Regions from separate parts of the Nocardia sp. NPDC050710 genome, predicted to be linked through region 1. Evidence: riboswitches for the same ligand, from Rfam matches in the RefSeq annotation. Region 1 holds a riboswitch; each other region holds the start of a gene.
What was found. A riboswitch is a leader RNA that binds a small molecule or an ion and turns the genes downstream of it on or off. The one in region 1 is predicted to bind cobalamin.
Positions count from the first base shown of each region.

Region 2: it holds a riboswitch for cobalamin, as region 1 does, so the genes downstream of both, glyA (serine hydroxymethyltransferase) here and metE (5-methyltetrahydropteroyltriglutamate--homocysteine S-methyltransferase) in region 1, are expected to answer to the same signal.
Region 3: it holds a riboswitch for cobalamin, as region 1 does, so the genes downstream of both, metE (5-methyltetrahydropteroyltriglutamate--homocysteine S-methyltransferase) here and metE (5-methyltetrahydropteroyltriglutamate--homocysteine S-methyltransferase) in region 1, are expected to answer to the same signal.

Region 1 covers NZ_JBFAHV010000001.1:1,180,209-1,190,714, reverse strand. The annotation lists gene AB0H61_RS05585 (MFS transporter) at 1-184, opposite strand, end outside; gene sigJ (RNA polymerase sigma factor SigJ) at 387-1,310, shown strand; gene AB0H61_RS05575 (short-chain fatty acyl-CoA regulator family protein) at 1,302-2,723, opposite strand; partial or broken gene AB0H61_RS05570 (MmgE/PrpD family protein) at 3,079-3,408, shown strand; gene AB0H61_RS05565 (DUF1737 domain-containing protein) at 3,417-3,593, opposite strand; partial or broken gene AB0H61_RS05560 (isocitrate lyase/phosphoenolpyruvate mutase family protein) at 3,617-4,063, shown strand; gene AB0H61_RS05555 (hypothetical protein) at 4,467-4,997, opposite strand; gene AB0H61_RS05550 (TetR/AcrR family transcriptional regulator) at 4,994-5,563, opposite strand; partial or broken gene metE (5-methyltetrahydropteroyltriglutamate--homocysteine S-methyltransferase) at 5,657-7,878, opposite strand; cobalamin riboswitch at 8,110-8,331, opposite strand; gene AB0H61_RS05540 (pyruvate carboxylase) at 8,606-10,506, shown strand, end outside.
Region 2 covers NZ_JBFAHV010000035.1:50,240-60,745, forward strand. The annotation lists gene AB0H61_RS36270 (glycosyltransferase family 39 protein) at 1-1,336, shown strand, start outside; partial or broken gene AB0H61_RS36275 (MMPL family transporter) at 1,359-3,712, shown strand; gene AB0H61_RS36280 (hypothetical protein) at 3,784-4,683, shown strand; gene metE (5-methyltetrahydropteroyltriglutamate--homocysteine S-methyltransferase) at 4,818-7,088, opposite strand; cobalamin riboswitch at 7,248-7,452, opposite strand; cobalamin riboswitch at 7,764-7,966, shown strand; gene glyA (serine hydroxymethyltransferase) at 8,100-9,401, shown strand; gene AB0H61_RS36295 (methylenetetrahydrofolate reductase) at 9,485-10,474, shown strand.
Region 3 covers NZ_JBFAHV010000037.1:41,699-52,204, reverse strand. The annotation lists gene metE (5-methyltetrahydropteroyltriglutamate--homocysteine S-methyltransferase) at 1-2,095, opposite strand, end outside; cobalamin riboswitch at 2,231-2,443, opposite strand; gene AB0H61_RS36775 (hypothetical protein) at 2,822-3,415, shown strand; gene AB0H61_RS36770 (PepSY domain-containing protein) at 3,643-5,193, shown strand; gene AB0H61_RS36765 (AraC family transcriptional regulator) at 5,396-6,247, opposite strand; gene AB0H61_RS36760 (peroxidase-related enzyme) at 6,389-6,934, shown strand; gene AB0H61_RS36755 (hypothetical protein) at 7,435-8,550, opposite strand; gene AB0H61_RS36750 (hypothetical protein) at 8,740-10,506, shown strand, end outside.

The DNA.
Region 1 (10,506 bases):
AGCCGCTGGTGACCCATTGCAGGGTCGACACCGACAGGTCGAGCTCGCGCTGGATGGTCGGCAGGGCCACATTGACGATCGAGCCGTCGACGAAATCGAGGAAGGCGACCGTGCACAGCAGTGCCAGCGTGAGCTTGCCACGGCGGGTTGCCAGATACGAGGGTGCTTCGATGGGTGGATGCACGGTGGTGTCTTTCTCTCGGGTCCGACGGTGTGTCGTCCGTTCGCCAACCCAGAGCCCGTATTGCCGCGCGCCGTGACATCGGGCGGGCGATCCGAGATTCAGATCACAATCCGGGCCTCGGATGTCACCTTTGAGCGGCTGATTCACTCTTGGTGAGCGAGACCAGGGGCGCGGCCCACGCGCACGGAACAGAGGAGTCACGATGATCGACAAGGTGGAGGATCGCGCGACCAGGATCTTCGCCGACCATCGGGAACTGCTCTTCTCGATCGTGTACAACATGCTCGGCACCGTGGCCGACACCGAGGACGTATTGCAGGACACCTGGCTGGCGTGGGTGCCGCGCAACCGCGCGGACCTGGACGAGATCATCAATCCCCGCGCGTATCTGGTACGGATCGCGGTCAACAACGCGCTGGCCCGGCGTGCCGCGATCAATCGCCGCCGCGAAACCTATGTCGGACCGTGGCTGCCCGAACCGCTGGTCGCCGACGCTCCGGTGCGGCAGGACAATGCGGACGCCGCCGATACCGCACTGCGCGCCGAGTCGGTGTCCATGGCGATGCTGGTCGTGCTGGAAACGCTGACCCCGCTGGAGCGCGCGGTCTTCGTCCTGCACGAGGTTTTCGGCTACCCGCATGCCGATATCGCCGAGATTCTCGGCCGCCAGATCAGCGCGATCCGTCAGCTCGCGCACCGCGCCCGCGAACACGTTCATGCGCGACGCCCGCGCTATCAGGCCGACCCGGAGGTTCAGCGGGCGGTGACCGAGAAGTTCCTGGCGGCTCAGATCGGCGGTGACGTGACGGCCCTGTTGGAGTTGCTCGCGCCGGATGTCACCTTCTGGTCCGACGGCGGCGGCAAGTCACGGGCCGCGCTGCGCCCGATCCACGGGCCCGGCAAGATCGTTCGCCTGCTCACCAGCCCGATGGTCGTCGACGGGGTACCGGATTTGGGCATCCAGTACCGCTGGGTCAACGGCGATCCGTCCGCGGTGGTGCTGTCCGGCGGCGCGCCCTACGCGGTCGTCGTCCTGGATATCGATCCGGAGACCGCGAAGGTTCGTGGCATCTACGCGGTCCGCAATCCGGATAAGCTCAGCCACATCGACGCCCACTCACCGTAGGGCGCGCGGGTACGGCAGATCGACGCTGGTGTGCTCGGAAACCGCGAGCGGGCTGCCGATCTGCGGGAACGCGCGTTGCGGGCAGGCGGGTCGTTCGCATACCTTGCACCCCGCGCCGATCGGCACCGCCGCCGCCGGATCGTCGAGCTGCAATCCGGTGGAATACACCAGCCGGTCGGCGTATTCGATATCGCAGCCCACACCGATCGCGAAGTTCTTTGTCGCCGTGCCGAAGCCGTGCGGTGCGGTCATGGCGGTGCGGGCGATCCACAGATAACGCCGTCCATCCGGCATGGCCGAGACCTGGGTGAGGACGCGGCCCGGATGCGCGAATGCCTCGTGTACCACCCACAGCGGGCAGCTACCGCCGACCCGGGAGAAGTGGAAGGCGGTGGCGGACTGGCGTTTCGAGATATTGCCCGCGCGATCGGTGCGGACCAGGAAGAACGGCACGCCGCGCTGGCCCTGGCGTTGCAGGGTGCTGAGCCGGTGGCAGATCGTTTCGAAGCCGACCTCGAAACGCAGGCTCAGCAGGTCGATGTCATAGCGCAGTTCCTCGGCCGAGCGCAGGAACCTCCCGTAGGGCAATACCAGCGCACCCGCGAAGTAGTTCGCCAGGCCGATCCGCGCCAGCGCGCGGGATTCCCCGGTGAGCGAGGGGGCTTCGTCGAGCACCGCGTCCAGATCGGCTCCGTACAGCAGGAAGCCGAGGGTGGTGGCGATCTGGAACGCGCGCTGCCCCGGGCGCAGCCGCCGAGCCAGGGTCAGTGTGCGGCTCTCGGCCTCGTAATGCCGCTTGGGAATCGACGGATCCGCACCGTCACCGCGCACCAGCACCGTGACCCCCGCGCGCTCCTCGGCGATCCTGGCCAGCTGACGATCCAGCGACCCGATGGTCAGGCCGCACTCGTCGAAGAGTTGTTCGGCGGCCATATCCAATTGCGGAATGTGGTTGTGGTGGTCGTAGAAGAAGTCCCGCACATCCTCGTAGGGCATCGGCACGCCGGGGGCGCCCGTCGGCGCGGACACCCGGGACGAGAGCAGATCGAGCTGGTCGGTGGCCGCGCGCAGCCGCCGATGCATCGCGACCAGGATTCGAGCGACCTCCGGCTGCCTGGTGGCGAGTTCCTCCACCTCGGTCAGTGGCGCACTGTCACCGCCCGCCGCGTCCACCAGCACCTCGTGCAGGTCGGAGACGAGCCGAGCGTCCGAGTCGGCGGCGAAGAACTGCACGTCGAGGTCGAAGGTGGAGTTGAGCTTGAGCAACACCGGAATGGTGAGCGGCCGCTGGTCGCGCTCGAGCTGGTTGAGGTAGCTGGGCGATAGGTCGAGGGACTTCGCCAGTGCCGCCTGGGTCATCCGTCGTTCTTCGCGCAGTCGCCTCAATCGGGCGCCCGCGTACATCTTGCGCACGGGCGAAATCCTAGCCGTCCGGCTTCGCAAACATTGCAAAATGCGCAGTTCTCGCCCGCGGAAATCTGCTAGTGCAAGGTGTTTTGTGGCAGATGTGTCCTGCGTAGCGTGCGAAGGAACGGATCAGCACCCGTCACGAACTCCGGAGGATGCATGAAGACCCATATCGTACGCGCCCGCGGCGCCGCCGAGGACTTTCCGCGTTCAGAACATCTGGCAACGAAAGTTGCCGAGGTGGCCGTGGATCCGGTCGAGGTGACCGAGGAGGTCACCGAGATGATCGTGAACCGCATCATCGACAATGCCGCGGTCGCGGCGGCCGCGCTGGTCCGCGGCCCGGTGACCGGGGCTCGGGTGGACGCGGCGCTATCACTCGACCGATCCGGGCGAAAAGGCCTTCGGCGCACGAGCGGTGGTGACGCTGAAGAGCGGGGAGACCATCGTCGACGAACTCGCCGTCGCCGACGCGCATCCGCTCGGTTCGCGACCCTTCGCGCGGGCGCAATACATCGAGAAGTTTCGGACGCTCGCGGACGGGGTAGTTGATCTTGCGGAGCAGGACCGTTTCCTCGACGCGGCGCAACGCACCCCGGAGCTGGGTGCGGGCGAACTCGATCAGCTGACGTTCACCGTGGCGCCCGAGGTTCTAGGCCGGGCACCCGAGGCTCGTGAGGGGATCTTCTGATGCCCGGTCTAGTGCCCGCCCCACACCAGCGCCTGCGCGGCGATCACCTGGGCGCCGTTGTACGTCACCGCGGGGCCACCGTGCAACGCGTAGCCCTCGTCGAGCAGTGCGCTGATCCGCTTGCAGAATTCGTCGTCGTCGACGCCGGTGATCAGCCGGTATCGCAGTGGATGGTCGTCGGTCATGGCTTCAGCCTAGGAGACGCGCGATGACCGGACTGATAGCGGCCGCGACCAGCGCGGCGGATAAGCGGATCGCGCTGCGCGCCGGTCTCGGGTCCGGGCGCATCCAGCGGCTGCCCGGCGCCTTCAACCCCTTGGTGGCCAAGGTGGTGCAGGAACTCGGCTTCGACGGCGTCTATGTCTCGGGAGCGGTGGTGTCGGCCGAACTCGCGCTGCCGGATATCGGGCTGACCACCCTCACCGAGGTGACCGCCCGTGGGCAGCAGATCGCTCGGGTCACCGATCTACCGGTGCTGATCGATGCCGACACCGGATTCGGCGAGCCGATGAACGCCGCGCGCACCGTGCCCTTGTTGGAGGATGTGGGGCTGGCCGGATGCCATATCGAGGATCAGGTGAATCCCAAGCGCTGCGGACACCTCGACGGCAAGGCGGTGGTGCCCGTGGCCGATATGGTGCGGCGGCTGCGAGCGGGGGGAGTGCGCCGATAGCGGGTTCGGCACCGGATTCCGACCGTGTTGTGCGGCCGGAATTCGGTCCGATGTTCGGAGCCGGACTTCGATACCCGCCGCGTGCGTCGGCCGGACGGGCCGGTGACGACGCGGGCCGCGAAATTTCCGGCGATTGCGGGAACCGAAGCGGGGGGCCGTGCGTCGAAGATTGCAAGCCGGGAGAGATGGTCGACGTGTGAAAAGGGGTGGCACATGGATCGTTGTTCGGGAAGTCACGGGTTCAGGCGGCGTGGGATCGGTGCCAAGGTGCGGATGCGGCCGGTGCTGCGGGCGGGGGAGGCGTGCGAGACGTATACGTCGCGGCGCAGGCCACGTCCCGGTCCGAAACCTGAGACCGATGACGGGCGGTGACGAGGCCGCGCGACTAACCGGTGGCCTCCTCCGGGAGTAGGTGCGCGAGGAGGAGTTTGATCAGCAGCACCGGCGCGAACCAGGCGACCGCGTGCGGCACCGTAAGCACGCTGGTGACCACCATCAGCCCGAAGGCGGTGGCGCCGAAGGCGATCGGGCGACGCAATGGCCGTGGCGCGGTGGTCACGACCACGGCGCCGGTCAGCGCCACCGCGTATATGGTTGCGGCGGTGAGCCAGCCGAAACCGGGCACGACCGATGCCAGGATGAACGGTTGCACGTGGATCGCGACGAAACCCAGGTGGTGCACGGAGGTGCGGCCGGGACGATGAAACCAGCGTTTGGCGGCGCCGGTCGCATTGACCACGGCGCCGCCGAACATGTCGAAGGCGACCAGTGCGATGACGGCGACGCACAGCATCGACAGGTTCGCGTGCACCGCGAGAGCGAAAGCCAGTGCGGCACCGGCACATGCGACCGACAGGCTGGCCGTGACCTCACCGCGGGTGGCATTCGGCGCAATCAGTCGATCGGTCAGCGTCATCGCCGGATCCCCTCGACGCAGATCTGTAGCACGGGCTCGACCAGGTCGAGTAGTGACAACTCCGGATCGACCAGACCCTGCACCAGGCAGCCCTCGATCGTCCCCACGAGGACTGCCGCGTGCCGCTCATCGATGCCGTCCCGCAGTTCTCCGTCCTCCGCCGCCTCGCGCAGCAATTCCGCAATGGACCCGCGGTATTCGCGATACATCGCGGCCATATCGATGGGTGGATTCGACGCCCACACGTCCAACAGAACCCGCGCGTGGTCGGGGTATTCGGCCAGCATCTCGAGGGTGCCGCGCACCAAACGACGCAGCCGTTCCAGTGCGGTGCCCTCGCCCAGTTCGGCGGGCACCCGCGCCGCGCGTGCGGCATAGCTGTCGAATACCCCGGTGAGCAGCGAGTCACGACTGTCGAAGTACAGGTACACGCTGCCCTTGGCGATCCCCGCCTCGGCGGCCACATCTTCGATGCGCGACGCGGCGAACCCCTTGCGCGCGAACACTCGTGCCGCCGCATCCAGGATCTCCTCCCGACGCGCGGCCCTGTCGACGATCTTCGGCATGCGCTTTATTATGAATGACTGGTCAGTCATAAACAACCCCTTGCCGAGCCCGAACCGGTTCCGCGCGGATCGCCTGCGCGGAACCGGTGTCGATCAGCGGACGGCTCGGGTGGCCGCGACCATATTGCGCAGCGACGCCTCCACCTCGACCGGTCCGCGGGTCTTCAGTCCGCAGTCCGGATTGACCCAGAGCCGTTCGGCCGGAACGGCTTTCAGCGCGGCCCGCAGCGAGGCGGTGATCTCCTCGACGCTCGGCACCCGCGGCGAATGGATGTCGTACACCCCCGGTCCCACACTCAGGTCGAAGCCCGCGGCATTGAGGTCGTCGAGCACCTCCATCCGCGAGCGGGCCGCCTCGATCGAGGTGACATCGGCGTCCAGGCCCGCGATCGCGTCGATGACCTCACCGAACTCCGAATAGCAGAGGTGGGTGTGGATCTGGGTCGCGTCGGCGACACCCGAGGTGGCCAACCGGAAAGCCCGCACCGACCAGTCCAGGTACGCGGGCTGTTCGGCGGCGCGCAGCGGCAGCAATTCGCGCAGCGCGGGTTCGTCGACCTGGATGATCCGGATGCCCGCGGACTGCAGGTCCACCGTCTCGTCCCGGATCGCCAGCGCCACCTGCTCGACCGAATCGGCCAGCGGCTGATCGTCGCGCACGAACGACCAGGCGAGGATGGTGACCGGCCCGGTGAGCATGCCCTTGACCGGTTTGTCGGTCAGCGACTGGGCGTAGGTGATCCAGTCGACGGTCATCGGATTGTGCCGGGTCACATCGCCGTACAGGATCGGCGGCCGCACGCAACGGGTGCCGTAGGACTGTACCCAACCCTGTTCGGTGGCGGCGAAGCCGCCGAGCTGTTCGGCGAAGTACTGCACCATGTCGTTGCGTTCCGATTCTCCGTGCACCAGCACGTCCAGCCCCAACCGCTCTTGCAGCGCAACGACATCCGCGATCTCGGCGCGCATCCGGCGCAGGTACTCGGCCTGATCGATCTCGCCCTTGCGCAGCGCCGCGCGGGCCAGCGGGATCGCCGAGGTCTGCGGATATGAGCCGATCGTGGTGGTGGGCAGTGCGGGCAGGTGCAGGCGTTCGGCCTGCACGGCGCGCCGCTCCTCGGCGGGCGCCCGCCGGGTGGCGCCCGGGCCGAGCGCGGCGAGCCGGGCCCGCACCCGCGGGTCGGACAGCCGGGGATCGGTGCGTCGCGCGGCCAAAGCCGCACGGACCGCATCCAATTCGTCGCTGATCGCCGCCGGTCCCGAGCCCAGGGCCGTTGCAAGCAGTCGCACCTCGGTGACTTTTTCGGAGCCGAAGGCGAGCCAGGACCGCAGCTCGTCGTCCAGCTGGGTTTCGACGGCCAGCGAGTACGGCACGTGCAGCAGTGAGCACGAGCTCGAAACCGCGACCGACGCCGCGGAGCCGAGCAGGGTGCCCAGTGTGGCCAGCGCCCGATCCAGATCGGTGCGCCACACATTTCGCCCGTCGACGACACCCGCGACGAGCAGCTTATTCGCCAGTGCGGGCACCGCGACCACGTCGGACAGGTCGCTCTCATAACCGATATCGAGTGCGACGCCCTCGATATCGGTGCTCGCCAGCGCGGACAGCGCCGCGCACGGCCTGCCGAAATACGTGGCCACCAGCAGCGCTGAGCGCTCGGTCGCCGCCGAGAGCTCAGCATAGGCGCCGCGCACCAGCTCGATCTCGGCCTCGGTGAGGTCGGTGACCAGCACCGGCTCATCGATCTGCACCCACTCGGCGCCCGCCGCGGCCAGCAGTCGCAGCAGTTCGCGGTACAGCGGAATCAGCTCACCCAGTCGATCCAGGGCCGGGCCGCCGGTCGCCTTGGCCAGCTTCAGGAAGGTGACCGGGCCGATCACCACCGGCCGGGCGGGTACGCCGAGCGCGAGCGCCTCGGCCAGTTCCTCCAGCAGTTTTCCGGATGCAGCGAAAACGTGGTCTCCGGACCGATTTCCGGCACCAGGTAGTGGTAGTTGGTGTCGAACCATTTGGTCATCTCCAGTGGTTCCACCGTGTCCGTGCCGCGGGCCGCGGCGAAATACCGATCCAGTGGATCGGCAATTCCGGCCACTCGGGGCGGCAGCGCGCCGAGCAGCACGGCGGTGTCGAGCACCTGGTCGTAATAGGAGAAGGTACCCACCGGCACCGAATCCAGCCCGGCCGCCTGCAATTCGGCGAATTGGGTGCGGCGCAGGTCGCGGGCGACCCGGTGCAGTTGCTCGGCGTCGATGCGCCCAGCCCAGTAGGACTCGGTGGCGCGCTTCAATTCCCGGCGCGGTCCCACCCGTGGCAGCCCGAGAACCGTTGCGGTGAACTCGGGGGCTGGCGATCGGCGGGGTGAGTGAACCCGGTATGCGAAGAAACAGTCACGATGTTTGCTCCAGTGCTGTGAACGTAAACCATCGCCATACGGGTACGCGGCAACCAGTCGACGACTCGGCGGTCCGCCACGATGGTCGGAGCCCGAGAAGTTCAGCACTGGAGGTCCGCGCGCCCAATCCACGAGGCGGTGGCCGCCGGATACGGCGTATCCGGCACAACCGGCAGGTCTTCGGACTCGCAGGCACGGGCCTTCTGGCCGGCCCCGGCGTCCGGGGCTCCCCTACTGGCCGTCGCTTCCCAGGCTTGCGCCCAGTGCGTATGACGGCGGTCGTTCCTGCATACCGCTGCGGGACAGTCCCGGATTCCCACCGGGTTCCCTCTCACCCGCGCGCCGCATCGGCGGACGGGCTTCGACTCCGGTACGCGACGTCGGGGCTCCAACTCGTCGGCGCACCGGAGAAACCAGCTGCCTCGCCAGTGTATGCGGTGCGCTCGATCGCGTCGCTCATCGGTTGCCCGCGTGGGCGAAGCCGCCCGCCGATGGCAAGGATCCGTTCCGCACAGCGGAACGGAGGCTACGGTGATATGTGACCGCCCGATGAACACAACTTCGCAAGCCTGCTACATCTCGTTGTGAAGATTTCTGCGAAGGGGACTTCCGTGTCAGAGCCGGGTTCGGGGGCGGGTACCTTAGTTCAATGTTCTCGAAAGTCTTGGTTGCAAATCGCGGCGAGATCGCCATCCGTGCCTTCCGCGCGGCCTACGAACTGGGCATCGGGACGGTCGCCGTCTTTCCGCACGAGGATCGCAACTCGGTCCACCGGTTGAAGGCCGCCGAGTCCTACCAGATCGGTGAGCAGGGACACCCGGTGCGGGCGTACCTGTCCATCGACGCGATCATCGATGCCGCCAAGACCGCGGGTGCCGATGCCATCTACCCCGGGTACGGCTTCCTGTCCGAGAATCCCGATCTGGCGGCGGCCTGCGCCCGCGAGGGCATCACCTTCATCGGACCCTCGGCCGAGGTGCTGGAGCTGGCGGGTAACAAGGCCCGCGCCATCGAGGCCGCCAAGGCCGCCGGGCTGCCGGTGCTGCGGTCCAGCGCGCCGTCCGCGGATGTGGACGAATTGCTCGCCGCCGCCCAGGAGCTCGATTACCCGATCTTCGTCAAGGCGGTCGCGGGCGGCGGCGGGCGTGGCATGCGCCGGGTCGCCGCCGCCGAGCAGTTGCGCGAATCGATCGAGGCCGCGTCCCGCGAAGCGGAATCGGCATTCGGCGATCCGACGGTGTTCCTCGAGCAGGCCGTGGTGAATCCGCGCCACATCGAGGTGCAGATCCTGGCCGACCAGCACGGCAATGTCATGCACCTGTTCGAGCGCGACTGTTCGGTGCAGCGCCGCCACCAGAAGGTGATCGAACTCGCACCCGCGCCGAACCTGGATCCCGCACTGCGCGAACGGATCTGCAACGACGCGGTGGCCTTCGCCCGCCAGATCGGCTACAGCTGCGCCGGCACCGTGGAGTTCCTGCTCGATGAGCGCGGCAATCACGTCTTCATCGAGATGAACCCGCGCATCCAGGTCGAGCACACGGTGACCGAGGAGGTCACCGATGTGGATCTGGTGCAGTCGCAGCTGCGGATCGCGGCGGGGGAGACCCTGGAGCAGCTCGGCCTGAGCCAGGACAAGATCACCGTCCGCGGCGCCGCGCTGCAGTGCCGGATCACCACCGAGGATCCGGCCAACGGTTTCCGCCCGGACACCGGACGCATTACCGCCTACCGCACCCCGGGCGGCGCGGGTATCCGGCTCGACGGCGGAGCCAACCTCGGCGCGGAGATCGGCGCCTACTTCGACTCCATGCTGGTGAAGCTGACCTGCCGTGGCCGCGATCTGCCCGCCGCGGTGGCGCGCGCCGGTCGTGCCCTCGCGGAGTTCCGCATCCGCGGTGTGTCGACGAATATTCCGTTCCTGCAGGCCGTGCTGGACGATCCGGATTTCAAGGCGGGGCGGGTCACCACCTCGTTCATCGATGAGCGCCCGCAGCTGCTGACCCTGCGCGGTTCGGCCGACCGCGGCACCCGGATCCTCAACTACCTGGCCGACGTCACCGTCAACAAGCCGCATGGTGAGCGTCCGACCACGGTGTATCCGCACGACAAACTGCCCGCCATCGACCTGAGCGTGCCGCCGCCGTCCGGCTCCCGGCAGCGCCTGCTGCGGCTGGGCCCGGAGGGTTTCGCGCAGGCGCTGCGCGACCAGAAGGCGGTCGGTGTCACCGACACCACCTTCCGCGACGCGCACCAGTCGTTGCTCGCGACCCGGGTGCGTACCAACGGCCTGCTCGGCGTCGCCGGGCATGTGGCGCGGCTGACCCCCGAACTGCTCTCGATCGAGGCATGGGGCGGCGCGACCTACGATGTGGCGCTGCGCTTCCTGTACGAGGACCCGTGGGAGCGACTGGCCGCGCTGCGCGAGGCGGTGCCGAATATCTGCCTGCAGATGCTGCTGCGCGGCCGCAATACCGTCGGGTACACGCCCTACCCGGAGCAGGTGACGCGCGCCTTCGTCTCCGAGGCCGCCGCCACCGGTATCGACAT
Region 2 (10,506 bases), on a different contig from region 1:
GATAACGGCACTGCGGTTCCCGGCCGTCGTGATGGGCGTGGGTGCGATCGTGGTGGCGGCGCTGATCGCCTACGAACTCCGGGGCAGCCGCCGCGTACAGCTCCTCGCGGCGGGCACCTACGCGACGTCCTACCTGCTGGCCACTCAGGTCGCGTTGAGCACGTTCTCCTTCGACGCAACGCTCACGGCGGTGATCGCGTGGCTGTTCGTCCGTTGGGTTCGTACTCGTCAGGACCGGCTGATCGTCATCGCGGGACTGGTTGCCGCCCTGGATATGCAGGTGAAATGGATGATCCCGCTGGTCTGGGCGTGCCTCGGCCTGGCCGTCATCCTGTGCGGTCCACGGGAAATACTGCGTCGCCCCGCGCTGTGGGTGTCGACCGGGATCCTCGCCTCGTCGCTGATCCCGATTCTCTACTGGCAGTCCCGACACAATTGGCCCCAGCTGGCCATGGGCACAATCATCGGTGCGGAGCAGGACGCCACGGGCTACGGTCCGATCGGTTTCCTTCCGCAGTGGCTCGGTTTGGCAGGCTTACTCGGCTCATTGCTGATCGCAGTCGGATTCTGGGGTGTATTCAAGCAGGAGTCGCTACGCCCGTATCGCTTCATCGCGGTCGCGCTGGTGATCATGACCACGTTTGTCATAATCACTCACGGTCGGCCTTACTATCCCACGGGCTTCTTTCCGGCCATGTTCGCCCTCGGCGCCCTCGCTCTGTGGCAGTACGACCGGAAACGGTGGATGAACCTGGCGATGATTCCGATCGTCGTGACTACGGTGCTGACGTTCATCGCCTCGCTCACCGTCCTGCCGCTGCCATCCAGCTGGCGCACTCCACCCGAGAACGCCATCGATCTCGGCTTCCGGTCGGCGTTTTGGGGAACCACCAATTGGACGCGCTTGGTTTCCGCCGTCGACATCGGCTACGACACCCTGACGCCTGCGGAAAAGGCACACGCCGTCATCGTTGCCCAAGGATATTGGCAGGCAGGAGCTATCGAGGAGTTCGGCGGGCAGTACGACCTGCCCGCCACCTACAGTCCGAGCCGTGGCTTCGGATTCTTCGGCCCGCCGCCGGACTCGGCGACGTCGGTGATCTACGTCGGGTTGGGCACCGCCGAGCCCGACTTGCGAACCCGTTTCGACCGGGTGGAGCGTGTGGCGCAAGTCGACGACCCCATAGGTATCCCCGGCATCGACCGCATGGTCGCCGTCTGGAAATGTCAAGGGCCGAAGCAACACTGGTCTGTCGCGTGGGACTCGATGACCACGCTGTACTTCGACCTCGGCCTCTGGCACGACCCTCGGGCCACTTCTCGACCTACTCGCTGAGCAAACGGAACGGGGTCGCATCGTGTTCGCGTGCTGGGGCAACCTGGTGTACCGGTTACGGTTCGCTGTGCTCGGTACTGTCATAGCCGGATTGCTTGCGCTTGGTGCGTACGGCCTCGGTCTGGGGGATCGTCTCAGTTCCGGGGGCCTCGACGATCCCGGGTCGGACTCCACACGCGCCGCGCAACTGATCGGTGCGGCGTTCGCGCAGAACCACGATGTCGACGTGGTCGCGCTCTACACCGCGCCGCCCGGAACGACCGTCGACGATCCCGAGTTCAGTCGCACGATCATCGACCATCTCAACGGCCTGCCGCGCCGACACCCCGGACAGATCACTGGAATAAACGGCGCCTATTGGCGTACCGAAACCGGCAGAGCCAGCGGACCGCAATTCGCCACACCCGACAAGAAATATGCCGTGGCGACGATCGCCATCCGCGGTGACAACGACAACGACATGCTCCGCAACTACCGCGAGGTCAAGGACGCCTTCGATATCCCCGGTGTGGTTGTTCAGGTAGGTGGGTTGAGACCGGTGGCAGGCACGCTCAACGACACCATGGCCGACGACATCCGGCGAATGGAGGTCCTCGCTTTCCCCATGGTGGCAGTACTGCTGTTTGTCGTCTTCGGCGGCTTGGTCGCGGCTGCGTTGCCCTTGATCGTGGGCGGGCTGACGATGATCGGGGCGAACGGGATCATCCGGTTCGTGACCAACTATACCGAGGTCAATTCGTTTGTCGCACCGGTTATTTCGATGATCGGCCTGGGTTTGGCCATCGACTACGGCCTGTTCGTGGTCAGTCGCTTCCGGGAGGAGCTCGCCGAGGGTTACGACACCCCGGCGGCGGTACGGCGCACGGTAATGACCGCCGGGCGCACGGTGGTGTTTTCCGCGACGATGATCATCGCGAGTGCCGGTGGCATGTTGATCTTCCCCCAGGGGTTCCTCAAATCGATTGCCTACGGAGCTATTTCTGCCGTGTCACTGGCGGCGCTGACTGCGGTCACGATCTTGCCCGCGATGCTGGCCGTCCTCGGCTCGCGGGTGGACATGTTGGGCTTCAAGGGGTTGCGCAGAACCAGGACCTCGGAGGAGGTCGAGGAAAGCTTTTGGGGCAGGACCGCGCGTTGGGTGATGCGGCATCCTCTGAAGGTCGGCGGTACTTTGTGTACTCTTCTTCTGCTGTTGATACTGCCCGTGCATAATCTTGCCTTCGGCGGATACAGCGAGCGATACCTGCCCCCGGACAACAAAACTCGCCTTGCGCAGGAGCAGATCGACAGGTTGTTCCCCGTTCGCAGGTCCGACCCGATCGAACTGGTCTTCGTCTCCGCCGACAGCACTGCTGTCGGTGCCGTCTGGAAGCAGGCGAACGACGCGCCGGGACTATCCGGGAATTTCGACGTGCCACAGCGATCCACCACACGGCCGACCATCTACCGGACCAAGGCACTACTGACAGACTCCAGCCGGGCCGGTACCACTATCGATTACCTGCGGTCGATCCGGACCCCCGAGGGGGTGAGTATGTTCGTCGGCGGGGTGCCCGCTGTCCAGAAAGACAGTCTCGACGCACTGGAGAGCCGGGTGCCGCTGATGATCGGGCTGGTCCTGCTCGTCACGACACTGTTGATGTTCCTGACCTTCGGCTCGCTGATCCTGCCGATCAAGGCAGCGATAACGAGTGCGCTCGGGCTCGGCTCGACCCTGGGCATCCTGACCTGGATCTTTATCGACGGTCACGGCGCCGGGCTGATGAACTTCACCCCACAGCCCATCCAGGCGAACGTGCTGGTGTTGATCATCGCCCTCATCTATGGCCTGTCCACCGACTACGAGGTTTTCCTGCTCTCGCGGATGGTCGAAGCACGCGCGATGGGGGCCTCCACCACCGATGCGGTCCGCATCGGGACAGCGCATACCGGTCGCATCATCACCGCCGCCGCGCTGATCCTGCTCGTCGTTACCGGCGCATTCGCCTTCTCGGATCTGGTGTTGATGCAGTACATCGCATACGGCATGATCGCCGCGCTGCTCATCGACGCCACCGTGCTGCGCATGCTTGTTGTGCCGGCGACGATGAAACTGCTTGGTGACGTCTGTTGGTGGGCGCCCAGCTGGATGAAAAAGATCCAGCAGAAGGTCGGCTTGGGCGAACTCATCCTCGACGATGAACGGCCCGGCAGCACCGACATCATCGACCTCGTCGAGACCCTCCGACAACCGACCCGGTGACCATGCAAATCGGGAGCCCCCTGTCAGTGGGCTTCTCTACGCTGCCGTGCATGACCCGTTCCCGAACCAGACCGCAGCACGCTCCTGACGGCCTTTCGCCCTCGAGCTGGTCGGCACCGACCCTTCTGAGATGAACGCCCCCTCGCTATTTGGGGCCTCGCGGCCCGGCGATGGTGGGCTCTCGCCGGTTGGGGTGGTGTGAGAAGTGTTCAGACTCGATGGCGAGGTAGGTGTCTCCTACAGCCAGATTTATGTCGAGAGTGACCCCGGGGACTTCGGCCCGCGCATGCACGAGGCGTTCGCCGGGCAGCGCGCAGGACTGTGCGGCGCCGCGGTACCCGGCGCACTTTTCCTGAGGACCGGTTTGCACACCGGCAACGTCGGTTTCACCGTCGAAGTGCGCGGCCAGGCTCCCCCGCTCGATCCGGAATGGGAAGACGTCGTGGAGGTCTCCTTCTACCCGCTCTCGGATCAAAGCTTCCTGGTGCAGTGGGCAGGCGAGGACTCCTGGGAACTGGACTTGAAAGAAGGGCTCGACTACCGGGTGCGGTACTGCGCGCAGGGTATGGACCAGGCGCGAGAGAAGGACGTCAGACTCCACGATGAGCCAGTACAGGACCGTTATCTCCTACAGTTCTGGCCCGCCCCGCCCGAACCGGACCGCATAGTGCGCCAGACCTCGCAGGTCGCGGCCTACTCCCATGACTGGGCCCGCCGGCAACCCGATGCCGAGTTCCGCGTGCGGGCCATCATGGCCCAACGACGGGCACACCTCACCCCTGAGGGCGCCGAATCGTTTCGCGACGCCGAATCTCCAGACCAGACCGCGGATATGGCGGTCATCTCCGGCGAGGCCGATCCACAGTCTGTCCGCGAGCAGGTGAGAGTGCTGAGCTCCTATCCCACGGCAGATTGTTCAAGTGCGGCAACAAGCTTCGAACAAGATCAACACACGCATACCACCTTCACCCATGTCGTGACGGATCTTGCGATGACACGCCGACCAGCGCGATCACGCTATCTGCGCCAGAACCGCCTGAAGGGACCACCTTGTTGCCAGTCGTGGGACCACCGTCGGCAAGCGATCCGACGAGCGAATCGCTGAGGCACCTCGGCAGGCACAGGCGATCACGTCGAATCCAGCTCCGGGCGAACGACTACAACTTGTTGCCAGATACGTGTGGTGTTGTCGGCGTCGGCGCGCTGGGCGCCGACGCCGACACGATCCTCGAACCTCGGTCAGCGCAGCGCGGCTGCCGCGGCGACGAGGTTGCGCAGTGAAGCTTCGACCTCGACCGGTCCGCGGGTCTTCAGACCGCAGTCCGGGTTCACCCAGAGCCGCTCGGCCGGAACAGCTTTCAGTGCCGCCTGCAACGAGGTGGTGATCTCCTCGACCGAAGGCACACGCGGGGAGTGGATGTCGTAGACGCCAGGACCGACGCCGAGGTCGAAGCCCGCGGCGTTGAGGTCGTCGAGAACCTCCATGTGCGAGCGGGCGGCCTCGATCGAGGTGACGTCGGCGTCCAGGCCGGCGATCGCTCCGATGACCTCACCGAATTCGGAATAGCACAGATGGGTGTGGATCTGGGTGGTGTCGGCGACACCGGAGGTCGCCAGACGGAACGAATCCACCGACCACGCAAGGTAATCCGGCTGCTCGGCCGCACGCAGGGGGAGCAGCTCGCGCAGGGCGGGTTCGTCGACCTGGATGATGCGCGCGCCACCGGTTTCGAGGTCGGTGACTTCGTCGCGGATGGCGAGGGCGACCTGACGAGCGGATTCGCCCAGCGGCTGGTCGTCGCGGACGAAGGACCACGCCAGGATGGTGACGGGTCCGGTGAGCATGCCCTTGACCGGCTTGGTGGTGCGTGACTGGGCGTAGCCGATCCAGTCGGTGGTCATCGGCGCGGGCCGGACGACGTCACCGAAGAGGATCGGCGGGCGCACGCAGCGGGTGCCGTAGGACTGCACCCAGCCGTTGTCGGTGGCGGCGAAGCCGTCGAGCAGCTCGGCGAAGTACTGGACCATGTCGTTGCGCTCGGGTTCGCCGTGAACCAGCACATCCAGGCCCAGGCGTTCCTGCAGCGCGATGACGTCGTCGATCTCCCCGTGCATCCGTGTCACGTACTCGGCCTGGTCGATCTCGCCCTTGCGCAGCGCGGCGCGGGCGAGCCGGATCGCCGAGGTCTGCGGGTAGGAGCCGATCGTGGTGGTCGGCAGCAATGGCAGGTCCAGATGCGCCCGCTGCTTGGCGCGCCGTTCGTCGGCGGGAGCCCGCTCGATGTCGGCGGGGGTGAGCGCGGCCAGGCGGGCACGGACCGTGTCGTTGTGCAGGCGAGGGTCGGTGCGGCGCGACTCGGCGGCGTCGCGGGCCGCGCGCAGCTCTGCGGCGACGGTGTCGGTGCCCTGGGTCAATGCCGTGGCGAGTACGCGAACTTCGTCGACCTTCTCGGCGCCGAATGCCAGCCACGACCGCAGCCGCTCGTCGAGCGCGGCTTCCGGGGTGAGCGAGTACGGAACGTGCAGCAGGGAGCACGAACTCGACACCGCGACCGAGGCGGCGCTGCCCAGCAGCGAACCGAGGGTGCTCAGCGCGGCGTCGAGATCGGTGCGCCAGATGTTGCGGCCGTCGACGACACCGGCCACCAGCAGTTTGTGCGTCAGCGCGGGGACCGAGGCGATGGCCTCGACGGTGGTGCCGGTGGTGAAGTCGACCGCGATCGCGTCTACCGGGGTGGCCGCGATCTCGGCGAGCGCGGCATCGGTGTGGCCGAAGTAGGTGGCGATCAGGATCGCGGGCCGGTCGGTGCTCGAGGCCAGCTCGGTGTAGGTGGCGCGTACCGCCGCGAGCTCGCTGTCGCTCAGGTCGGTCACCAGGATCGGCTCATCGATCTGGACCCACGCGACACCGGCGGCCGCGAGCCGGGCGAGCAGGTCCCGGTACAGCGGGAGCAACTCGGCGAGGCGGTCCAACGGCGCACCATCGGCATGCTTGGCCAGCTTCAGGAAGGTCAGCGGCCCGATGACGACCGGACGGGCCGGGATCCCGAGCTCGTCGGCCTCGGTGAGCTCGGCGAACAGCTTCTCCGGGTGCAGCGAGAACCGGGTGCCGCCGTCGATCTCGGGGACGATGTAGTGGTAGTTGGTGTCGAACCATTTGGTCATCTCGAGCGGCGCGATCGAGTCGGTGCCGCGAGCAGCGGCGAAGTAGCGATCGAGCGGGTCGGCGATCTCGGCGACCCGTGGCGGCAGCGCACCCAGCAGGACGGCGGTGTCGAGGACCTGGTCGTAGTAGGAGAAGGTGCCGACCGGGATCGAGTCCAGGCCGGCGGCGGCGAGCAGGCTCAGATGAGCATGGCGCAGCTCGCGCGCGACGGTGTGCAGGTGATTGGCGTCGACCTTGCCGGCCCAGTAGGCCTCGGTGGCGCGCTTGAGTTCACGGTTCGGCCCAACTCGGGGCAGCCCCAGAACAGTGGCGGTGAAGGGGGTGTGCGGAACGGCCACGATCATCGTCTCCGGTACGGGTGGGATGGCCACAGCCTGTCGTGGGCAGCACCGACCACCGACCGTGCGAACACGCGCGAAAACCGCGCCCGCTCCGGACAGGTCCGGCGGGTCGGAAATTGTCGGTCCGTGCGCCCAATCCACGAGGCGGAGGCCGCCGGACACGGCGTGTCCGGCGCAACGGGCAGGTCTTCGGACTTGTGGGCACCGGCCGATTCGGCCGACCTACTGGCCGTCGCTTCCCAGGGAGGTGCCCAGTGCTCGATGACGGCGGTCGTTCCCACTCACCGCTGCGGGACAGTCCCGGATTCCCACCGGGTTCCCTCTTGCCGGACACCGGTCTCCCGGCGCCCGGTTTCGACACGATCACCGGAGCTCGGGACTCCGACTCTGCACAGTGAACGTGAACCAGCTGCGCCGACCATGCTAGTCCAGAATCGCCCAGCGGCGATGGCCAGGCGGATCGCCCGGCCGTCCCAGGCTTTTTCTCTGTGAGGCCCGTCATAGTGGAAAGGCCGCTCGAGGGTGGCTTTTCGAGGCGATATCAGGGTGTCGGGGTGGGCGATGGTCCACCGTGGTAGCGGTGCGTGGGTTGTGTGTGCACTGCGGTGTCGTATTCTGTGCGGGCAGCTGGTTCGCCGGTGGCCTGGATGTCGGGAGTCCCCGCTCGGTCGTCGGCGTCGACACCTCGCGCCGTGTGGCGTTTCGGGGTGGAGAGGGAACCCGGTGGAAATCCGGGGCTGTCCCGCAGCGGTAAGCAGGAACGAACATCGTCAACAGCACTGGGCCACCCATGCCCGGGAAGCGGCGGTCAGTAGGTGGCGCGGGGGGTCCCCGGCCGGTGCCTGTAAGTCCGAAGACCTGCCACTGTGCCGGATACGCCGTGTCCGGGGGTCGTCGCCTCGTGGATCGGGCGCTCACCGGCAGGTTCCCGAATCGTGTTGTGCGAGTTGGGGGTTCCGCTGTCGTGCGTCCATTGGCGTCAGGCCGTTGCTGCCACCCGACGGAGAACACATCGTGGCCCAGTCCGCTACCGCTGCTGTTTCGGTGAATACCCAGTCTCTCGGTGAGCTCGATCCCGAGTTGGCCGCCGCAATGGCGGGCGAGCTCGCCCGCGAGCGCGACACCCTCGAGATGATCGCCTCGGAGAACTTCGTGCCGCGCGCGGTCCTGCAGGCGCAGGGTTCCGTGCTCACCAACAAGTACGCCGAGGGCTACCCGGGCCGCCGCTACTACGGTGGCTGTGAGGCCGTCGACGTGGTGGAGACCCTGGCGCGCGACCGCGCCAAGGAGCTCTTCGGCGCCGAGTTCGCCAACGTGCAGCCCCACTCCGGCGCCCAAGCCAACGCCGCGGTGCTGATGGCGCTGATGAACCCGGGCGAGACCCTGCTGGGCCTGGACCTGGCCCACGGCGGTCACCTCACCCACGGCATGCGCCTGAACTTCTCCGGCAAGCTCTACGACGTCCACTCGTACGGGGTGAGCAAGGAGGACCACCGCATCGACATGGACGAGGTGCGTGACATCGCCAAGGCGGCCAAGCCGAAGGTGATCGTCGCCGGCTGGTCGGCCTACCCGCGCCACCAGGACTTCGCGAAGTTCCGCGAGATCGCCGACGAGGTCGGCGCCTACCTGTGGGTCGACATGGCGCACTTCGCCGGTCTGGTCGCCGCCGGTCTGCACCCCTCGCCGGTGCCGTATGCCGACGTGGTGTCCTCCACCGTGCACAAGACCCTCGGCGGCCCCCGCTCCGGTCTGATCCTGGCCAAGCAGGAATTCGGCAAGAAGCTGAACTCGGCGGTGTTCCCGGGTCAGCAGGGTGGCCCGCTGATGCACGTGATCGCCGCCAAGGCCGCCGCATTCAAGATCGCCGCGACCGACGAGTTCAAGGACCGTCAGGTGCGCACCCTGTCCGGTTCCCGCATCCTCGCCGAGCGCCTGACCGGAGCCGACGTCGAGGACAAGGGCGTCTCCGTGCTCACCGGCGGCACCGACGTGCACCTGGTCCTGGTCGACCTGCGCAACTCCGAGCTCGACGGCCAGCAGGCCGAGGACCTCCTGCACGAGGTCGGCATCACGGTCAACCGCAACGCCGTCCCGTTCGACCCGCGCCCGCCGATGGTCACCTCCGGCCTGCGCATCGGCACCGCCGCCCTGGCCACCCGCGGCTTCGGCGACGCCGAGTTCACCGAGGTCGCCGACATCATCGCCGCCGCCCTCGCAGGCACCTCCGACACCGAGACCCTGCGCGCCCGCGTCGCCAAGCTGGCCCAGAGCGTCCCGCTCTACCAGGGCCTCGAAGACTGGAAGTTCATCTGACCGGATATTCGCCACTGGGGATCGGCCGCGATGCGGCACCTGGTGGCGATCCGGGAATGGCGTGGGGTTCGAGGAGACCAAAGATGACGAGGACCGGTTCGGGGCGACCTGAGTGCGGTGAAACCGACAGCGTCGGCCACTCGGTCGCGCAGAGGTTGCGTGCGCACGCAGGCGTGGGTGCGGGCGTGCCGTTCTCGGTGGAGTTCAATCCGCCGCGAGACAGTGCGGGGGAGGCGCGGTTGTGGCGGGCGGTGCGCGAGTTCGAGCGCATGCATCCGGCGTTCGTGTCGATGACCTATGGCGCGGGTGGCTCGACGAAGGACCGCACGGTCCGTATCACCGGGGAACTGGCACGGGAGACAACGCTGCTGCCGGTGGCGCATCTGACCGCGGTGGGACACAGTGTCGCGGAACTACGTTCCCTGGTCGGCTCCTACGCCGATTCCGGGATCCGCAATCTGCTCGTCCTGCGCGGAGACCCGCCGGGTGACCCCTTGGGTCCGTGGGCGAAACATCCCGAAGGTGTGCACTACGCCGAGGAACTGGTGCGGATCGTGCGCGACCTCGGTGCTTTCCACGTCGGTGTCGCCTCCTTCCCCCAGGGCCACCACCGTTCCCCTGACCTCGACCACGACACCAGGTTCCTGGTGGCCAAACTGCGTGCGGGCGCGGAGTATTCGATCACCCAGATGTTCTTCGACGTCGAGCACTACCTACGGTTGCGGGATCGGGTCAGCGCGCTGGACCCGGAGCAGGGCGCCAAACCCATTATCCCGGAGCTCATGCCCATCACCTCGCTGCGGACAGTCGCTCGAGCCGAAGAACTGTGCGGGCGCCCACTGCCCGAATCGGTCATGGCCCGACTGCGCCGGGCCGCGGGCAGCGGTCCGGAGCCGGATCAGTCGGCGGTTCGTGCCGAAGGCATTGCGATCGCCACCGAGATGGCCGAACGTCTCATTCGAGAGGGCGCGCCGTGCCTGCATTTCATCACGCTGAACTTCGCCAAGGCGACCGGCGAGGTGTTGACCAACCTGGGCTATGGCGTGGGGGAGGCGCCGCTGCCGGTGCGCTGAGCGCGCCACAACTCGTCGCGCCCACACTGGGT
Region 3 (10,506 bases), on a different contig from region 1:
GCGAGTGGATGTCGTAGACACCCGGCCCCACGCCCAAATCGAAGCCCGCCGCGTTGAGGTCGTCGAGCACCTCCATATGCGAGCGCGCCGCCTCGATCGAGGTGACGTCGGCATCCAACCCGGCGATCGCCCCGATGACCTCACCGAACTCCGAGTAGCACAGGTGGGTGTGGATCTGCGTGGCATCGGCGACACCGGAAGTAGCGAGGCGGAACGCGTCGACCGCCCAGTCCAGGTAGGTGGTCTGGTCGGCCTTGCGCAGTGGCAGTAGCTCGCGCAGTGCGGGCTCGTCCACCTGGATGACGCCGATTCCGGCCGCTTCCAGGTCCACCGTCTCGTCCCGTATGGCCAGTGCGATCTGCCTGGCGGTGTCGGAAAGCGGTTGATCATCGCGGATGAACGACCACGCCAGGATGGTGACCGGGCCGGTGAGCATGCCCTTGACCGGTTTACTGGTCAGTGACTGCGCGTAGGTGATCCATTCGACGGTCATGACCGTCGGGCGCGCCACATCGCCGTATACGATCGGCGGGCGCACACACCGGGTGCCGTAGGACTGCACCCAGCCGTTGATCGTCGCGGCGAAACCGTCGAGTTGCTCGGCGAAGTACTGCACCATGTCGTTGCGCTCGGGCTCACCGTGCACCAGCACATCGAGACCGATTTCCTCTTGCAGCGCGATGACTTCGGCGATCTCGGCACACATCCGCTTGTCGTATTCGGCCTGGTCGATCTCGCCACGGCGAAGCTCCGCACGGGCCACCCGGATGCGACTCGTCTGCGGGTAGGAGCCGATCGTGGTGGTCGGCAGCAGCGGCAGCTTCAGCCGTTCCTGCTGCACCGTACGACGCTCGTCGGCCGGAGCGCGGCGGATGGCGTCCGCGCCCAGCCCCGCCAGCCGCTCGCGCACCGAGGCGACGCGTAGACGCGGATCGGCCTTGCGGTCGGCCACTGCGGCGCGAGCGATCGCGAGAGCCTGCGCGACAGGGTTCTCCCCCTCGGCGAGGGCGGTGGCCAGCACCCGGACCTCGGCGATCTTCTCCTGCCCGAACGCCAGCCAGCCACGCAGTCGCTCGTCCAGATCGGTCTCGGAGTCGAGGCTGTACGGGACATGCAACAGCGAGCACGAGCTCGACACGGCCACCGACACACCGGCCTCGCGCAGCCCGGTCAGCAGCGGCAGCGCGTGGTCGGGGTCGACCCGCCAAATGTTGTGACCGTCGACCACGCCCGCCACGATCAGTTTGTCCGTGATCGACCGAGCCACAGCCACATCCGCGTCCTGACCGGCGACCAGGTCGAGCGCGATGCCCTCGATGCCGGTCTCCGCCAGCACCGGCAGCGCCACGCCCAGTCGGCCGAAGTAGGCGGCTACCAGGATCGACGGGCGAGCCGACACCTCCGACAACCGCTGGTATGTGGTGCGCACTGCCGCCAATTCGGTCTCGGTGAGATCGGTGACCAACGACGGCTCATCGATCTGAACCCATTGCGCACCGGCCTCGGCGAGCAGGCCGAGCAACTGCTCGTAGAGCGGCAACAGATCGGGCAGACGGTTCAGCAGATCGCTGCCGTCGACCGACTTGGCCAGTTTCAGGAAGGTGATCGGGCCGACGATCACCGGACGAGCCAGCACGCCGAGCTCCAGCGCCTCCTTCAGTTCGGCCAAGGGCTTGTCCGGATGCAGGGAGAAGGCCGTGTCCGCCGCGAGTTCGGGCACCAGGTAGTGATAGTTGGTGTCGAACCACTTCGTCATCTCGAGCGGAGCGACCTCGGCATTGCCTCGGGCCGCGGCGAAGTAGCGATCCAACTCGTCCGCGATCCCGGACACTCGCTCCGGCAGCGCGCCCAGCAGCACGGCGGTGTCGAGCACCTGGTCGTAGTAGGAGAACGTGCCCACCGGGACCGAATCCAGCCCGGCGTCGCGGGCCGCGGTCAGCTGGGCGGTGCGCAGGTCCGCCGCCACGGCGTGTAGGGCCTCGGCATCGACACGACCGGCCCAGTAGGACTCGGTGGCGCGTTTGAGCTCCCGGTTGGGGCCGATGCGCGGGAGCCCCAGTACGGTTGCGGTAAAAGTCTTGTGCGGGTTCGACATTGATGAGCTCCATGGTCAGCAGCAAGGACCGCCACCCATATGAAGCGCACGCTGATGGAGCCCATGAAGCATCGTTCCCGTGCCCGGGTCCACTCGGCGTAGCGCCCAATCCACGAGGCGACGACCACCGGATACGGCGTATCCGGTACAACGGGCAGGTCTTCGGACTCGTGGGCATCGACCCGAGAATGGGTCTGCCCCGGCGCTTCGTGGCCCGGGCTGGTCCTACCGACCGTCGCTTCCCAGGCATGCGCCCAGTGCGGGTGACGGCTGTCGTTCCCACTTACCGCTGCGGGACAGTCCCGGATTTCCACCGGGTTCCCTCTCACCCGGGCGGTGTGCGAACACCACCGGGCTTCGACGCCGTCGGACGGATCAGGGGCTCCTCGACTCCGCCTCCGGCGAACCAGCTGCACCGACGAATATAGCCACCAAGGATCGGATCGCGAAAGGCAGCCCAGCTCACACCGAGGATCGGGACTTCGGACGACGCTCTTTGGTAAGGGCGAGCGTCACTCGCGCGAGGCGCCCACCGGCCAGACCACGGTGACCGGAATTCCTCGGGCGCGGGCCAGCTCCAACCCCACCTCGAGATCGAAGGTCGCGGCCAACCGCATCAACACCGGGATCGTGAGCGGGCGCTGATCGTTCCGAGCAAGCCGGCCGTTCGGGTCGGTCTGCGTCCATAGGCGGTGAGGTGGCGCGGTGGCCGGTATCGTTCCCCGCATGTCCCCCGTGTCCGTCCTGGCCGCGCGCCTGCGTGGTGCGATGACAGGCGCGGTGGCGGGGGCAGCGGCACTCGCGGCGCACGGCATCGGCGGCGGGATGGTCCCGACAGGTAGTTCGCTGGTGATGTTGGTGGCCGGATGCGCCGCGGTCGGTGTCGTGGGTGCGGGGCAGCCCGGTCCTCGGTTGTCGGTGCTGGTCGGCCAACTCGGTGCCGGCCAATTGATCGGCCATATCGCGTTGACGGTGGCCTCTGGGCACTCCCATCCGATGGTATCGACACCAACGATGTCGGCCTGCCATGTCGTATTCGCGGTCGTCGTCGGTATCACACTGTCGATAGCCGAACGCCTGATGCGGACGGTGTTGTCCTCGGTGTACCGGTGGCTGGCGCTGCTCATCGGCCGGGCCCGGACCTGTACGGGTCGACCGTGCGTCGCGATGTCGGCACGAAATTCGGTTGCCCGTGATCTTCTGCTCGGGTCGGGCTCGGGCAATCGAGGCCCGCCGATGACCGTGGCCGCCGTTCGAGGCGGCTCGGTAGGCCGTGCAGCTCATCCCGATTGGCAGCCGGTCTCCGCTGTCTCCCGCTGATCGAGTCGGTTCGGCCGAAATTCTTCGCGCGCGTTCGGTTGTCGTTGCAGACATCCGAATGTCGGTGTCCGCTACGCATCTCGAATTCCGGTCGACCGGATCCGCCCAGTCGATCAGATGCGGTGCGGACGTGTTCGTCACGGCGGCTGCGTAACACCGCCAGAGTCCGTTCGGCGCGCGACGCCGGAGGACTTCAGTTTCATTCTGCCCGGAGAGGGCTTGGGTTCATGTCTTCCACAACTACCGACTTCGGCGATCCTGCCGAATCACCAGCCGATCGCGATGGTCTCGACGAATCGGCCGATACGGCGACGACCTCCACCGACAATACGGCGACCGATTCCGCCGACGGCTCCACCGCGAAATCGTCCGTGACCGAACGCGCGCTCCCACGCAGCTGGCGACCGCTGGTCCTGCGACTGCATTTCTACGCCGGTGTGCTGGTGGCTCCGTTCATCCTGATCGCGGCCCTCACCGGCGGCCTCTACGCGCTCGCGCCGACGATCGAGAAGTTCGTCTATTCCGATGAGCTCACCGTCGAATCCACGGGCGCCGCCGCGCTGCCGCTATCGCAGCAGGTCGCCGCGGCCCGAGCCGCCTACCCGGATCTGACGGTGAGCGCGGTACTTCCGCCATCCTCCTCGACGACCTCGACACGTGTGCATTTCATCGACCCTGGCTTGGGGGAAGAGCAATTGCGGGCGGTGTTCGTCGACCCCTACACCGGCGCGGTATCGGGTAGTGAGACTTCGTGGTTCGGGTCGCTACCGTTCAGCACCTGGGTCGATGTCCTGCACCGCGACCTGCACCTGGGCGAATTCGGCAACCTCTACAGCGAACTGGCCGCCTCCTGGTTGTGGGTCGTCGTGCTGGGTGGGCTACTGCTGTGGTGGGCCAAATACCGCGGTGACCGGGTCCGTGGCCGACGAGCCCGAATCATCGGCGTCGACAGATCGGTGCGGGGACGAGCGCGCACGCTCAACTGGCACGGCGCGTCCGGACTATGGATCGCGGCAGCCCTGCTGTTCCTTTCCGCCACGGGCATCACCTGGTCGCCCTACGCGGGTGAACATGTGACCGACCTGCGCGCTGCGATGTCGTGGCAGCGACCCCAACTCGACACCGCCCTGGGCCACGACGAGACGAGCACCGACGGTTCGCACAGCGAACACGGTGCCGCGCAACCCGGTTCGGTCGATATCTCCGGTATCGACCTCGATCGAGTCGTCGAGATCGCGGACCGGGCCGGGGTCGCGGCACCGGTCGAGATCACCCTACCCACCGAACCAGGACAGGCTATCGGTGTGGCCGAGGCTGCGAAACCCTACCGGCTCACCACCGACTCCGTCGCGATCGATCCGGGCACATCACAGGTCACCGGCAACGTCGACTACAACCGCGACTATCCACTGTTCGCCAAACTCGCCGACTGGGGAATCCGCGGACATATGGGCATCCTCTTCGGCCTGCTCAACCAACTCCTGCTGCTGGCCATCGCGCTCGTACTGGTCACGGTGATCGTGCGCGGCTACCGCATGTGGTGGCAACGCAGACCCACCCGCGGCTCGGCGTTCGCACTCGGGCGGCCGCCCATACGCGGCGGTATCGCACGAGCCCCCGTGGCTGGCATCGTCGTACTGGCCATCGTCGCGGTCGCGGTCGGCTGGTTCCTGCCACTGCTCGGGATCTCGCTGCTGGTATTCCTGACACTCGACATCGCGATCGGCGCAGTCGGGCGAAGGGCGGCACGATCGGCTCCAACAGCCCAGGTTCGGTAGGGACTTGCCCGGCAGGAGGTTGGCGTATTGGTCGATTCCACCTCCGGACACCTTTTGTCGGTCATCCTCCGCAATTTTGCAAAGGATGCATTCTCTTTGGGTCCGGAGGATGTCCGGACACTGTCGATCTGCGAATTTGCGCAGGTAGCAGCGTCATTGGTGTGCCGACTGTGAAGTGGCGGCGCCGATGTCCGCTGCCGACTCAGAGTGCGGTAGCCAGCCATGCGCGCGGTGAGCATCCCAGTCTTTGTGTGAACGCCCGCGAGAACGCCGGAGGGTTGGCGTAGCCGAGTTCGGTGGCGGTGCGGGCAATCGAGGCGCCGGCGCGAAGCCGGTCCTGGGCGACCGTGATCCTCCATCCGGTCAGGTATTCGGCGGGTGGCTGGCCCACCAACTCTTTGAACCGGGCGGCGAAGGAACTGCGGGACATGCGTGCTTCTTGCGCCATTGTGGCGAGCGTCCATGGCTGCCCCGGTGACTCGTGGATGGCGACGAGTGTGCGGGCGAGGCGTTCATCGGCGAGCCCCGTCAGCAGGCCGGTGGGCAGGGCAAGCTCGTCGGCGTGGTCGAGAATCCAGCGGAAGAGCTGGATGAGGACGACTTCGAAGAGCCGATCGGCCAGCACTCGTTGGCCGCAGCGCAGATTGTCGATCTCGGCGAACAGTAGATCGAGTGCTGGTTCGAGGGTGCTGACGGCGTCCAGCGGGAGCACGATCACGGGAGGGAGCGTGCGGACGAGAGGGTGGGTCGGGCCGCCGTCGAAGTCGAGTGTCGCGCAGGCGAAGTCGGAGTCCTCGGTGGGTGCGTTGTGGAAGGCATGTTCCAGCGGGCGTGGGTAGAACAGCAGGCTGGGCTTGTCGATCCATCGCTTTTCCAGCTGACCGCTGACGCCTCGGTGTGTCACTTCCATCTCGCCGTGTCGGAGTACGTGGAGGAAGCCTCGTCCCGGTTGTGCGTCAAAGGTCGTCACGCCACACAACGGTCCGGTATGGAACAGGCGGGTCCGCACCCGGAACTGTTCGAGCAGAGGCGAGAGCCGGTCGAGGGAGGACACGGAACAAGCATGCCGGACGATATGGTACGAATTCAAGATGATATGCATTAATTCGTCCAAGTGATCCTGACAGTCTGAGAGTGCGTCGCCCGCCGGGAACCTGCGGGAGTCGTCATTGGAATCACGACTGAAGGAATGCCCATGTCTCTTGTCCCCCTTGCCGAGCGCGAGTCCGCGACCGGAACCGTCGAGGACCAGCTCGATCAGATCCATGCCGCGTTCGGCACCGTGCCCGCGATGTTCCGAGCCGTCGCGAACTCGCCTGCCGCTCTGACGAGCATGTGGGCTTCGTTCCGCGCCTTCGGCGGCGGTGCTCTGGGGCCGGCGCTCAGCGAGCAGATCGCCGTGGCCGTCGCCAACCGCAACTCCTGCGAGTACTGCCTGGCCGCGCACACCGCCCTCGGACGCAAGGCCGGGGTGAGTCGTGAGGCGCTGGAGGCCGCGCAGACGGGCGACTCCGATGACCCTCGGACTGCGGCACTCCTGGGCTTCGCGGTGAAACTGGTGGAAGAGCGCGGCCAGGTCACGGCAGAGGACGTGCAGGCGCTGCGTGATCAGGGCTGGAGCGATGAGCATATCGTCGAGGTCATCGGGCAGGTCGCGCTCAACCTGTTCACCAACTACATCAACATCGCCCTCGCAGTCCCGGTCGACTTCCCCACGGTCGGTCTGCGGCGGGCCGGCTGATGTTCCACCTGGTGCCGACGCCGGCCAGGAGCACCCATCCCGCCTACGTCATGGCGTGATGACAGCCCTGATCACGGCGTCGTAGATCAATTCCGCGGCGGGCGCGCATCCACTCGGACGTGCGCCCGCCTCCTCGGGAGTCGCAACCAGCCCGACCGCCCCAGCGGTTTGGGAGTCCCAACTACCAGGAATCCCACATGATTTGAACCGCCGTCGCCACCCGCTGCGTTCCGTTCGAGGACCTCGGCATCCTCCGGCCGCTGCTCACCGACACGGCAATCCGGCACTTACGCCAGTAGCCAGTATGAAGGCGCTGTCGGGAGCTTCGTGGCCGACAAGTATACGGAAACACAGTGGCGCGGAGAGGGTTTCGATGACTTCGCGAGCGTCTACATCATCAGGTATTTCGCTACGCTCGATGGTCCTGAGAGCTTCGCTCGAAGCGATCCTTCCAGAAGCGCTGGCGCGCGGTTTCGGGTTGGCGGTGAGGCCCCTGATGGTCAGCCCGCCGCGCCCGCCATGAGTAGCTGGTGTAGTGCGCCGTCCACATCCTCGCGCTCGCCGAAAAGCCGCACCAGCAGTGCGCGTTCGGCCGCGCCGTGCTCCGCGGCCAGCACCAGTTCCAGTGCGGCGTCCCGCGCTCCGACGCCCGATTCCTCGGCCAGCGACACCACGATGTCGGCTGCGCTCTCCCTGGTCCACACCCCGGGAATCGCGGCCGCGACCTCGCTCGCGGGCGGGGCGGCGCCACGATACCAGTGGGCACCCTCCCACCAGTAGCAGAAGGAGAGCAGCCCAGACCCGGCGCGCGGGTTGAGCAGCGGGTTCGCCACCCACCCCGGCGCGCCCGCGTACAGATCCGGCATGGGAGCGCCGGCGTTGTAGACCGCGTCCAGCACCGGGTCGTTCCATACTCCGCCGGAGAGCACCGCCCGGTCGCCAGGGACCAGCCACAACGAGGAACCGCTGCGCTCGGCGCCCTCGAACAGGCCGAGCGCGGGCAGCACTCGCGGCCCCCACGGAGATCCGGCCGCCACGAACGCCGCGGCGATTGCCGCCCAGCGCATCGCCAGCAACGGCAGCGCGGGCAATGTCGTCTCGATTTCCGGGGTGAGCGTGGCGGTCCGGGCCAATGCCGCCGCCTGCTCGGTGGGCCGGGACTGTCGGTCCTCGTGCCCGATATGGGCCGCCAGCCAGACCGGGAGCCGTGCCCGCGGAAACGCCTCCAGGTCGGCCCGATACACCTCCGGCGGGAAGAGGTGGTCGTCCGGGAAAGGCTCGGCGCCGAAGTCGTGCTCGTCACCGATCTCGCCGGATGCCGACGCCATCACCAGGTAACGCCACCACGGGCCACCGGGCAGGGCGGCCGATGCCTCGCGGTGTCGCCGGACCAGTGCCAGCACCTCCTCGGAGGGCAACACTTGGGCCGGATGGCCTTGCTCGTCGGTGAAGAAGACCGACGCCAGCTCCGATACGGCGGTCAGCGCGAACACCGCCTGCATCTCGTGCCAGCCGGGCGGGGCGAGCGCGATCAATTCCTCGGCGATCCGGCGGCTCGCCACGTCGGCGAGCGGCGACTCGGAATCGGCGGGAAGCGAATCCTCTTCTGCGGTCATGAAAAGCGGCACCTCCTCGATCGGGCCCGCACGCTACCACTCGGGAGCGAACGGCGCCGGTGCGGCGAATTCGTTTGCCCGTCATCGCGAATTCAACTGTCTGCGTTCTAATCCCACGACATCGAACGCCGAGAGGAGAGCTGCGGTGAGCAATCCGGCGGGGCGGTTGGGAGCCGCCGCGGTGCAGCGATGACGATTCACATGCCCGAGGGGTTGCAGTGGCTGGCCTGGGTGGCCGGAACCACCTGGCCGGAGGGCGACGAGGACGCCGCATGGGCGGTGTCGGAAGCATGGAAGACGGCGAGCACGGAGCTGACGGCTCTGCTCGCCGATATCGATGCGGCCAAACTGGCCACCATCGAGGCCTATTCGCAGGGCGAGGGCGGTCCCGCCATGGGCGCGCGCTATGACGCGCTGCGCACCGGCGACCACTCCATCGAGGCGTTGGCGGAGTTCATGAGCACCGTCGGTGACAGCACCTTCGATATGGGCACCGAGATCCAGGCCACCAAGATCACCGTCATCGTGACGCTGGCCTGGCTGGCGCTGGAGATCCTGTGGGCCTGGCTCTTTCCGCCCACCGCGCCCGCGGTTGAGGCGGCCGCGATCACCACCACGCGCTCCTTCCTCAAGGTGTTCGAGGACTTCGTGCAGAAGGCGATCACCAATCTCGCTGCACGCCTGGGTGCTTCGACCGCCAAGCGGCACTTCTGGACCCAGGCCGCGCGGCTGCGGCCGGTCTTTCCCACCGCGAAGGGCTGGGGCGTCTACGGTGCGCGGGCCATAGAGGCGACCGCCATCGTAGGGACCATCAACGGCTCGGTGCAGGTCGGCCAGCTCGCGGCGGGCAAACGACGGCACTTCAACGGCAAGGAGTTCGGGCTGTCCGTCCTCGCCGGTGTCGCGGGCGTGGTGCCTGGACGCGAAGTCGGGCGCTATCTCGGGCACGGTATCGACAAGGTTGCGGGCAAGCAGTTGAACAACATCGCGGGCCGGGTCGGTCGTGGCGCGGTGATCGGCGGCGCCTCCGGTGCGGTCGGCACCACCTTCGGCAACCTGGCCGTGGGCGCGGCGACCGGAGACTGGTCGTCGTTCGCCTCTGGGCCGGGCTGGGTCGGCGGTGTCACGCGGGGTGCGGTGGTGGGCGGTGCGCGCGGTGGTTTCGCCATCGGCAAGCCGATTGCGCCGGGGCACAGCGACATTCGCTCCTATGTCTGGATGCCGAAACCGAATTCCGGCAATGCGGCGCCCCGGCCACCGGTGAGCGACGGTTCGTCCAGCGGGTCGAGTTCCCGGCCGTCCGGCCAGTCGGTCAGCGGATCCGGCGCGAGCGTGTCGTCCTCGGTTCAGCCGGTGCACTCCACCGTCGCGGGCTCGTCGAACCGGCCGCCGTCCTCGCACAGCAGCGCTTCGGGCAACAGCGTCTACTACGACGCCGCGAGCTCGTTCCGGAGCGGCGGGAGCAGTTCGAGCAGTGGCTCGGGCAGCACCGTGTACCACGACGCCCGCACCAATCAACCCCCGACCTCGTGGTCGTCCTCGGTCGACGGCGGCTGGACCCCACCGCCTTCGACCGGCTCGGGATCGTCGCACGCCGCTCCCCCGGCGCCGAGGGGGTCGTCCTCCTCGTCGGGCAGCGGGCATTCCGGCTCCGGCGGTGCGCAGCCACCGCCGCCCCCGCCGTCCGGTGCTCAGGTAACCGGCGCGAATGGCGGGAGCGGCAACGGAAACCCGATCGCCACCCACCACAGCGAACCGTTCCTGGGCGAGGGCAAGGACGTGCGCGGCAAGCCGCGGCCGAAGCAGTGGCCGTGGGTGGAACCGCTGCCCGGCCCGTATTCACCGCCATCGTCGAGTGGCTCCTCCGAGCAGCAGTGGTTGCCGGCCCCGGGCGCCGCGCCCGCGGCGGGTGCGCCACCCGCGAACGCCGGCGATCAGGTCGATGTCCCATTCACC